Linked DNA regions of Agarilytica rhodophyticola. The protein of the gene in region 1 interacts with the protein of each later gene in a pairwise test. Links are inferred from orthologs where the notes say so. Each region holds a gene or a part of one and is shown in the gene's direction. Other genes may lie near its edges.

What was found. Proteins that work in one complex are often made in the same cells at the same time.
Region 2: the proteins of BVC89_RS26595 (region 1) and glnL interact in binary tests that used the Escherichia coli proteins (3 or more experiments, as listed by UniProt). The link is inferred for Agarilytica rhodophyticola from one-to-one orthologs.
Region 3: the proteins of BVC89_RS26595 (region 1) and BVC89_RS20480 interact in binary tests that used the Escherichia coli proteins (3 or more experiments, as listed by UniProt). The link is inferred for Agarilytica rhodophyticola from one-to-one orthologs.

The regions. Positions count from the first base shown.
Region 1 is NZ_CP020038.1:6,429,560-6,432,850, reverse strand. The notes cover bases 378-3,173. They hold BVC89_RS26595 (P-II family nitrogen regulator), read left to right. Parts: upstream 378-1,504; coding sequence 1,505-1,843; downstream 1,844-3,173. Other genes in these bases: BVC89_RS26580 (DUF484 family protein), read right to left, coding at 2,674-3,173; BVC89_RS26585 (hypothetical protein), read left to right, coding at 2,274-2,519; BVC89_RS26600 (ammonium transporter), read left to right, coding at 378-1,275. Also shown: more of BVC89_RS26600, read left to right, coding at 25-377; more of BVC89_RS26580, read right to left, coding at 3,174-3,291. UniProt on the Escherichia coli protein: P-II indirectly controls the transcription of the glutamine synthetase gene (glnA). P-II prevents NR-II-catalyzed conversion of NR-I to NR-I-phosphate, the transcriptional activator of GlnA. When P-II is uridylylated to P-II-UMP, these events are reversed.
Region 2 is NZ_CP020038.1:5,923,079-5,926,410, forward strand. Bases 1-2,981 are described here. They hold glnL (nitrogen regulation protein NR(II)), read left to right. Parts: upstream 1-946; coding sequence 947-2,017; downstream 2,018-2,981. Other genes in these bases: glnA (glutamate--ammonia ligase), read left to right, coding at 1-433; glnG (nitrogen regulation protein NR(I)), read left to right, coding at 2,010-2,981. Outside these bases: more of glnG, read left to right, coding at 2,982-3,332.
Region 3 is NZ_CP020038.1:4,950,326-4,953,941, forward strand. Bases 1-3,265 are described here. They hold BVC89_RS20480 ([protein-PII] uridylyltransferase), read left to right. Parts: upstream 1-362; coding sequence 363-3,065; downstream 3,066-3,265. Other genes in these bases: map (type I methionyl aminopeptidase), read left to right, coding at 1-359; dapC (succinyldiaminopimelate transaminase), read left to right, coding at 3,133-3,265. In the rest of the region: more of dapC, read left to right, coding at 3,266-3,616.

The DNA.
Region 1 (3,291 bases):
TATAAGTAACATTTGGGGAACACTATGGAGACTCAGGTACAAGAATTACAATTTGCCTTAGATACGTTTTACTTCCTGGTAAGTGGCGCCTTGGTTATGTGGATGGCCGCGGGCTTTGCAATGCTAGAAGCCGGACTTGTAAGAGCTAAAAACACCACTGAAATTTTAACTAAGAATATCTCGCTATTTGCTATCGCATGCACCATGTTCATGATCTGTGGCTATCAACTTATGTATAGCGGCAATGGCTTCGGTTTCTTTCTTTCCAACTTAGCTGATGCTGATGCTGGTTTAGGCTATTCAAACGCAGCAGACTTTTTCTTCCAAGTAGTGTTTGTGGCAACGGCAATGTCCATCGTTTCAGGAGCGGTTGCTGAGCGCATGAAACTATGGGCGTTTTTATTATTTGCTGTTGTTATGTGTGGCTTTATTTATCCTATGGAAGGCTCTTGGACTTGGGGAGGCGAAGCTATCATTGGCTCTTTCCAAATTAAAGGTAAGCCTGAAGGTGCCGGGGTTGATTTTCAAGATTTTGCAGGCTCAGGCATTGTTCATATGGCCGGTGCTGCAGCGGCGTTAGCTGGTGTGTTAATTCTGGGGCCTCGTAAAGGCAAGTACAATAGTAATGGTAGTGTTAACGCCATACCGGGCGCTAATTTACCATTAGCAACATTGGGAACTTTCATTCTTTGGATGGGTTGGTTTGGCTTTAATGGTGGCTCACAACTTGTTATTTCTACCAAGGGTGACGCCGGTGCTGTAGCGATGATTTTCCTCAATACCAATGCAGCGGCAGCAGGTGGATTGATTGGCGCCTTAATGGTTGCTCGTATCATGTTTGGCAAAGCGGATTTAACTATGGCGCTCAATGGTGCTTTAGCGGGCCTTGTGGCGATCACTGCCGGCCCTGATACACCTTCTGCTTTAGTAGCAACAATTATCGGCCTTGTAGGAGGCGTGATAGTGGTTTTCTCCATTGTTGGCTTGGATAAGTTAAAGATAGATGATCCTGTTGGTGCTATTTCTGTTCACGGTGTCGTTGGTTTATTTGGCTTGTTGGTTGTGCCTCTTACTAATGACAGTGCTAGCTTTGGTATGCAGATTCTAGGTGCTCTGGTTATCTTTGTATGGGTGTTTGCTACTTCTTTGATTGCTTGGTTTGTAATCAAAGCTGTGATTGGCGTGCGTGTGTCTGAGGAAGAAGAATTTAATGGCGTCGATATTTCAGAGTGTGGTATGGAAGCATATCCAGAGTTTTCATCAGGCGCGAAATAAGTAACTATTTACTTCTGTTGGCCGGGCAATGCCCGGCTTTTTTTTGCTTGCTTGAATGTCTGTAAAGGAGTTGTTAGGTATTTCACTTTCTTACATACACATTTCTATAACATTAAATGTTGTATTTTATAGCTTTGAGTTTGTTATATTTAGGGTGTAAATTACAACGAAATGTAAGCCTCGAGCCATTCGGATTCAGAGACAAAATAAAACATTAAGGTAATCAGTAATGAAGTTAGTTACAGCAATAGTAAAGCCCTTTAAGCTTGATGATGTGCGCAGTGCGTTGTCAGAAATTGGTGTGCAAGGGATGACCGTGACAGAAGTTAAAGGGTTTGGTCGCCAAAAAGGTCATACCGAGCTTTATCGTGGTGCTGAGTATGTGGTGGATTTTTTGCCTAAGGTAAAATTAGAAATGATTTTAAAGGACGAGATTGTTGATGCCGCAGTGGAGACAATTTCTCAAGCTGCGCAAACGGGCAAGATTGGTGACGGTAAAATCTTTATTACAGCCTGTGATGACGTTATCAGAATTCGCACTGGTGAAACCGGGCCTGACGCAATTTAATTGCTCTGCATTAATTTTTTTGTAAACAAAATCATATATTAGTCATAGTATAGAGCATGATGTCCTTGTAACCTTGATGTGTTTGTTTTTCAGATGGTTGCTAACTTTATTGTGATATATCACATAGAACAATTTTGCCCTTTTAGTTGTCTATAATTGCCAAGGTGTATGTAAGCTATACACCTTATGTCATAAGCTAAAATTAGTGTGAACAAGTCTGGATATTACGTCATTTACTTTTTGACAAATCAAATGTCCTGGGAGTATATTTTTTCCCTGTTCCATACCGCTATAAGCAATCAAATTAAGGTGTTTTTTTATAGCAAAATAAACTAAAAATAATTCTGTAAAGTTGTTGTAGGAAAAAAAATGAGCTATAACTTTATCGGAATTTTCATCAAATTCTTGCTGCGATTTATGAGGTTGTAACATGAGTACAGATGATCAAGATTTATCAACTGATCAATTGGACGATGTCGGTGAAGAGAATGCTACTGTCGAAGCTAGTACTGAAAGTGATGCATCAGTTTCGGTAAAAGACGCTGAACGACAACGCATTCAAGCACAGATCGAAGAGTTCTTAAATAAAGGTGGGCAGATAACACAGGTGGGCTCAAGCACTATGTCTGATCCTCCTAAGCGTCCTGAATCTAATTACGGCGGTCAACCAATATAGGTTGATGCCCCGGCAGCCTTCGCATTTTATCAGCAGATGATAAGGTGAACGGAGGCTGTCAATCTTACCTATGCGAGCCAGTGGCGTATAAACACCTAAGTAATTCTTGGATAATTCCTAGAATATTATTGTTAGGAGGTTAAAGCTACTAAATCTACAGGTACTTAGGTAATATGCGGTTGAGTATCTCACCGATATAGCCTAAAAATAGGGTTCCCATACTTGAACGGTAATAAGTTGGGTCTTGATTACCGATAGCCAATACACCAAAGATATTGCCGTGTTCTAGTACTGTCATGGCTGCAGAGCCCACATTTTGAGCATCTGAGTCGAATAAGAATTCCATCTCTTTTACGTCAATTCCTCCAGTAACTGCTTTAACAGATTTAAGGCGTTTGCCTATAGCGATCTTGGCTGTATTAATGGATTCAATTCTAGCTTCGCCAGCATTAACGCCATTACTGCCAAATAAAATCACCCTGGTATAGTGAATACCGAAGTCTTTATTAAAGCTGTGATATAGCGCGTCAATCAGCTCGGGAAGTGTTTTAGCCTCCAGCAGCGCCAGCACTAGACGTTTGGTCTTATCGAATAGCTGGTCGTTTTCACGGGCATTTTCTAGCAAATTATTAAGCCGTTGGCGCATCTCGATATTGCGTTCACGCAGTATCGATACTTGTTTTTCCACAAGAGATATTGCTTGACCACTGTTATGAGGCAGCTCTAGTTGGGCAAGCAAGTTTGGGTATTGTGAGAAAAAATTTTGGTTTTC
Region 2 (3,332 bases), 510 kb from region 1 along the record:
TTTTGAAGCTCCAGTTATTCTTGCTTACTCTGCGCGCAACCGCTCAGCATCAATTCGTATTCCATATGTGAGCGCGCCAAAAGGTAAGCGTATTGAAACACGTTTCCCTGATCCAACAGCGAACCCTTACTTGGCTTTCTCGGCATTGTTAATGGCTGGTCTTGACGGTATTAAGAATAAAATTCATCCAGGGGATTCAGCAGATAAAGATCTATACGATCTTCCTCCAGAAGAGCAATCTGAGTACCCAACAGTCTGCTCCTCATTCGAGCAAGCCTTGGATGCCCTCGATAAGGATCGTGAGTTCTTAACTGCTGGTGGTGTATTCTCAGACGATATGATTGATGCCTACATCGAGCTTAAAAAGGAAGAAGTTGAAACATTGAATATGACAACTCACCCAGTTGAGTTCTCTATGTACTACTCAGTGTAGTCCACTCGATAATTTTCTAATCAAAACCCGCGTAAGCGGGTTTTTTTATAGCTAGAAAATATGTTCTCCTCACCCACTGTCCACACCTAAAACCACACCATCCTATGCACCGAAGCTTAAGTATACGAGCAGGTGTCGCACTGTAGTTTAATCTATTTTAGGTCGATATTTTAAGCTTAACGCACTAAAAACATACACAGAATATAGCCCAACAAGAGAAATCACTATTTTGGTGCAAAAAATAGCTATACTGAATTTAGAGACTTAATGAACTTGGCACATTAGACAGAATAACGATGATAAAACCGTCACACTGCCTTTATATCTGCGTAACAGCATAGAGGAGGAAACCACCATAAAATGCGCCAACTAGCAAATAGATATGCTGTTTTTTCCTTTTATAGCAATATAAATATCCTTAATACACACTTAATCAAGATTTAGAAGGTTAAATGGTTCAAGGTTGGATTACAAATTGCATATTGCCTATAACACTATTTAAACCGATGACCCATGGTAGAGCAAGCAAGCTACAAACAAATCCTAGATAGCCTGACGACAGCCGTTATTGTGCTGGACTATCAGCTAAAAGTGTCCTATCTCAACGCTTCAGCCGAGTCACTTATGGGAATTAGTAGTGAGCACCTGGTTGGAAAGTCTATTGAAGTTTGCTTTGGTGTCAAAGATGGAACACCTAAATCCTTGCAAGAAGCCCTCGAGGAAAATCGTCATTTTACTCGCAGGCAAGTGTGCTGGAAACTGCATAATCAGCAAGAAGTGACCTTGGACTACACAGTCACACCGACACCTGAAATCGGCTATATCACCGTTGAGATTCAACCATTAGATCGTTTGTTAAGGATAAGCCGTGAAGAGGCATGGATCTCATCACAGGAGACATCTCGCAACCTAGTTCGAAGTATGGCCCATGAGATCAAGAACCCTCTGGGAGGTATCCGAGGCGCGGCACAACTACTATCTCGCGAACTGGGCGATTCTCAATTAGAGGAATATACCCGAATAATCATTGATGAAACAGACAGGCTGCGTAACTTAGTTGACCGCATGCTTGGGCCTCGCACACCGCCAGATATGGAAAGTCTCAATATTCATGAAGTACTTGAGCACGTTGTATCTGTTGTCAGGATGGAGGTTCAGGGTAACGTGGAAATCAAACGAGATTATGACCCCAGTATTCCGAATATTGAGGGGGACAAAACTCAACTAGTGCAAGCTTTTCTCAATATAGTGCGCAACGCAATTCAAGCATTAACAGAAAACCAAGAACAGCAAGACCCTAACGTTATCATTACTACACGAATAAAACTGCGCTACACCATTGGCAGAATCAACTACCCACTGGTGGTAAAAGTCAGTATCACTGATAACGGGCCGGGGATATCTAAAGACATCGTTGGCGATATATTTTTCCCAATGATTACAGGAAGAGCTGAAGGCTCTGGCCTTGGCTTATCTATCGCCCAGAATTTAATCGGTCGGCACTATGGCTTAATAGAGTGCAATAGTGAAACAGGCCATACAGAATTTGCCGTATATATACCTTTAGGAAAGAGACATGCATAAATCTAATGTAGTTTGGATAGTAGATGATGACCGTTCAATTCGATGGGTATTAGAGAAAGCCCTGCAAAATGCTGGAATCAATACTAATAGCTTCGAAACCGGCGATAAAGTACTGTCGCGCTTACAAAGTGAAAAGCCAAACGCGATTGTTAGTGATGTGCGAATGCCGGGAACTGATGGCTTAGCTATGCTCAAGCAAGTTCAAAATATTTACCCTGATCTCCCTGTCATCATTATGACGGCCCATTCAGACCTGGACAGCGCTGTATCAGCATACAAAGGCGGTGCCTTTGAATATTTGCCAAAACCCTTCGACGTCGATGAAGCCGTAGCTGTTACACAGCGAGCATTAGTACATTCCAATGAAGTAGATCCGATGGTAGCTGGAAGTAGCATGGTGCCAGCGGATGAAAATACCGACATCATCGGTGAAGCTCCTGCAATGCAAGAGGTTTTTCGAGCAATCGGCCGGCTTTCCCAATCTAATATTACCGTGCTTATCAACGGAGAATCGGGCACTGGTAAAGAGCTAGTAGCACGTGCACTTCACATGCATAGTCCTCGTCGTGAGAGCCCTTTTATCGCATTAAATATGGCAGCAATACCAAAAGATTTGATTGAATCAGAACTATTTGGTCACGAAAAAGGCGCATTTACAGGTGCCGGAGGCCAACGGCAAGGACGCTTTGAACAAGCGAACTCAGGAACATTATTCTTAGATGAAATTGGCGATATGCCAGCTGAAACACAAACACGGCTATTGCGCGTACTGGCAGATGGAGAATTTTATCGTGTAGGCGGACATACTCCCATTAAGGTTGATGTCCGTATCATTGCAGCAACACACCAAAACCTGGAAGATTTAGTGGAACAAAATCGTTTCAGGGAAGACCTTTTCCATCGCCTTAACGTTATTCGGATACATCTACCTAAGCTTGCAGATCGACGTGAAGATATTCCCAAACTTACTCAGCACTTCCTCAACTCTGCGGCCAAGGAGTTGAATGTCGAGCCAAAAGTGTTATCACAAGATGCTGAGGCATATATGAGCCGTTTGTCTTGGCCTGGTAATGTTAGACAGCTTGAAAACACTTGTCGCTGGATTACCGTGATGGCCTCAGGCCGTGAGGTACATATTGCCGATTTACCACCAGAGCTTGTAGAAACCAAAGTAAACGAAGCGCCCAGTGGCGACTGGGAAAAAGCATTGCGTCAGTGGGCTGACCAGAGTTTAGCTTGCGGACAAAAAGATATTCTTTCCGATGCAGTGCCTACATTTGAAAGAGCATTGATAGAGACGGCGCTAAAACATACT
Region 3 (3,616 bases), 1.5 Mb from region 1 along the record:
AGCTGGTAAAACCCGGCACTCAGCTAGGAGATATCGGCCATGTAATTCAAACCTACGCTGAAAAAAACCACTATTCTGTAGTCCGCGACTACTGCGGTCATGGCATTGGTAAGGTTTTTCACGAGGAACCTCAGGTACTCCACTATGGCAAACGAAATACAGGTATGGCATTGCAAGAAGGCATGACTTTTACCATTGAGCCGATGATTAACGCAGGTAAGGCACAAACAAAGCTTAAAGGTGATCAATGGACAGTGGAGACACGCGATGGTCGTCTATCAGCTCAGTGGGAACATACCCTTGCGGTGACCTCTGATGGCGTAGAAGTATTAACAGCACGTAAAGAAGAAGCATTCTAAACAATGGCGGCCAGAAAATATCCCGAGTTTCCATGCCAACCCCTTTGCTTTAATCAAGAAAGGTTTCGATCAGATCTTGCGGTTAAGCCGGTAATAACTGTTTTTAAAGATGCTATTGCCGGTGTTAACAAACACCTAGCCGATCGCTTTTACCAAGAAGAAGCCATTCGATACCTAATATATGAACGCTCAGCGTTTATTGATTTGATTCTGCACTACGCTTGGCATCATTCATTTGAATTAAACACGGATATTTCTCTGATCGCAGTGGGAGGCTATGGCCGAGGAGAACTTCACCCTCATTCTGATATTGATATCCTAATTCTCTTGGATAACAAAGCGGGCAAAAAATACGATGAGGACTTACAAGCATTCGTCACTTTTCTTTGGGACATTGGCCTTGAAATCGGCAGCAGTGTTAGGACAGTTAAAGAGTGCGCCAAGATAGCAAGTAACGATATTACCGTCGCCACTAACCTTATAGAATCTCGTACTATCGCAGGCAATAATAAATTGCTGCAAGAGCTTAACACTTTAATTTCACCCAAAAAAATCTGGAAGCCGCGAGATTTTTTCAAAGCCAAATGGGAAGAACAAACAACACGCCATCAAAAATACGAAGGCAGTGAAAACGACCTAGAGCCCAATGTTAAAAACTCCCCAGGTGGCTTACGTGATATACAAATGATTACGTGGGTAGCGAAACGCTATTTTGGCGTCAAAACGCTGCGCCAATTAGAAGGTAAGGGATTTTTTACCGAACATGAATTTGCTGTTTTTAGATCGGGTGAGGAGTTTCTCTGGAAAGTGCGCTATGGGCTGCACTTGCTTGCGGGACGTTCAGATGAGCGCCTACTGTTTGAACATCAACGGGAACTAGCAAAAATCTTTGGTTACCAGGATTCAGATAAGGGCTTAGCAGTAGAGCAGTTTATGTACGAATACTATCGTACTGTGACCGCCTTGCGCGGGCTCAACGATGTACTGCTACATTACCTCGCAGATGTGATTAATGGCCCATCCTTCAGAACCAAGATAAAACCTATTAACGAGCGCTTTCAACTGCGTAATAACTATATTGAGGTTACCAGCGACGATGTTTTCGATAAGCATCCAAGCGCTCTGCTAGAAATCTTTGTATTGATGGGAGATGCCCCTAACATCGCAGGGGTTACAGCATCGACTATACGTCTGATCCGGGACAAGCGCTGGCTTATCGATGACGAGTTTCGTGCCAACAGCGAAAACAAAAAAATGTTCATGGCCATATTTTCCATCGAATATGGCTTTGTCACCCAACTGACTCGAATGAAGCGTTATGGGGTATTGGGTCGCTATTTACCAGCGTTTGGTAAAATTACGGGCCAGATGCAGCATGACTTATTCCACCGCTATACCGTGGACGCGCACACCCTGTTGGTGATAAAGAATATGCGTCGCTTTACTTTACCGGAAGAAGAAAAGCGCTTCCCAGTGGCAGCACATGTTATCAATAATTTACCAAAGCCTGAACTGCTCTATATCGCCGGTCTATTTCATGATATTGGTAAAGGGCGTGGCGGCGACCATTCGTTGTTGGGTGCTCAGGATGCCAAAGAATTTTGCGAGTCTCATGGCCTGTCTCGGCGAGAAACACGCCTTGTCACTTGGCTAGTAGAAAAGCATTTGCTGATGTCTTACGTTTCCCAAAAGCAAGATATCTCGGACCCGGAGGTTATTCAAAACTTTGCCACCCAAGTAGGCGATCAATTACATCTAGACTACCTTTACGCCCTCACTGTAGCCGATATGTGCGGCACCAATCCAGATATATGGAACAGTTGGCGTGCATCTTTGATGCATCAGCTTTATAGCGAAACCAAGCGCGCTATGCGCAAAGGCCTTGAAAATACCGTCGATATACAAGAATTGATCGAAGAAACCCAACATCAAGCCATTATGAAGCTGAACGATAAGAATATTTCCCAGCAGCAAGCGATGGCTCTCTGGCAAGGAATGGGAGACGAGTACTTTGTTCGCGAGAGTCACTGGGATATCGCCTGGCAAACCGAAGCCTTGATTAACCACAATACTGATCAGCCTCTAGTGCTCGTTCGAGAAACGGCGAACAAAAGGTTTACTAACGCCACCGAAATATTTTTATATGTAAAAGATGCGCAACATGTATTTGTTGCGGCGGCCACTTGTCTCGCGCAACTATCCCTTAACATTCAAGATGCAAGGATTTACACATCGAGCACAGGTTATACCCTCGATACTTTTTATGTGCTCGATGAAAACTTTAATCCTCTCGGCGATAATCATGACGTGTTTGAAAAAATTTCTAACGCATTGTTAGAAGAATTGCGTCTGGTGGGGGAGTATTCTGATATCGCGGAACGCAGAACGCCAAGACAGTTAAAACAATTAGCCACACCAACACGAACAAGTATCTCGAATAATCTCAGTAAAAATTGCACGGTGCTAGAAGTTATCAGTCCGGATCGCCCAGGACTACTAGCAACTATTGCACAAATCTTTATGGACTTCGATATCAATATGCAAAATGCAAAGATTTCAACCTTAGGGGAACGAGTGGAAGACGTGTTTTTTATTACCAGCAGAGATGGTAATCCCCTAGGCGATGCACAGCTATGTATGGATTTGCAAGACGAAATTTGTCGTCGCTTGGATAGCCAAATCAAACAAGAACTTAATGAAGCGTAAACTCACTTTTTAATTAACCTGGCAGGCAAATATGCCGGGTTAATCGTTTGGGTAATTTATTAAAAATATGAATCCACATCTTGAGCAATTGCAACCTTATCCTTTTGAAAAACTACTTAAATTAAAACAAGGTATAGCACCTCCGGCAGATAAACCTCATATCGCCTTATCCATTGGTGAACCAAAGCATAATCCTCCAGAATTTGTATTGGACGAAGTCCGCGATCAATTGCATACCATTAGCAACTACCCGGTTACTAAAGGTACTGATGAATTGCGACAGGCTATGGCACATTGGATAACTCACCGTTTTGGGCTAAAACAAGGCTCTATCGATGATCAACATAATATTATCCCCGTCAATGGCACTCGCGAAGCTTTATTTGCTTTTACACAAGTAGTAGTCAATGCACAAACCCCAGGGGGAAAAGTATTGATGCCTAACCCCTTTTATCAAATTTATGAAGGAGCAGCTTTAATCGCAGGGGCAGAACCTTTTTTTATCAACTGTCCAGAGCACACAAACTATCTACCTGACTTTGCCAATGTGC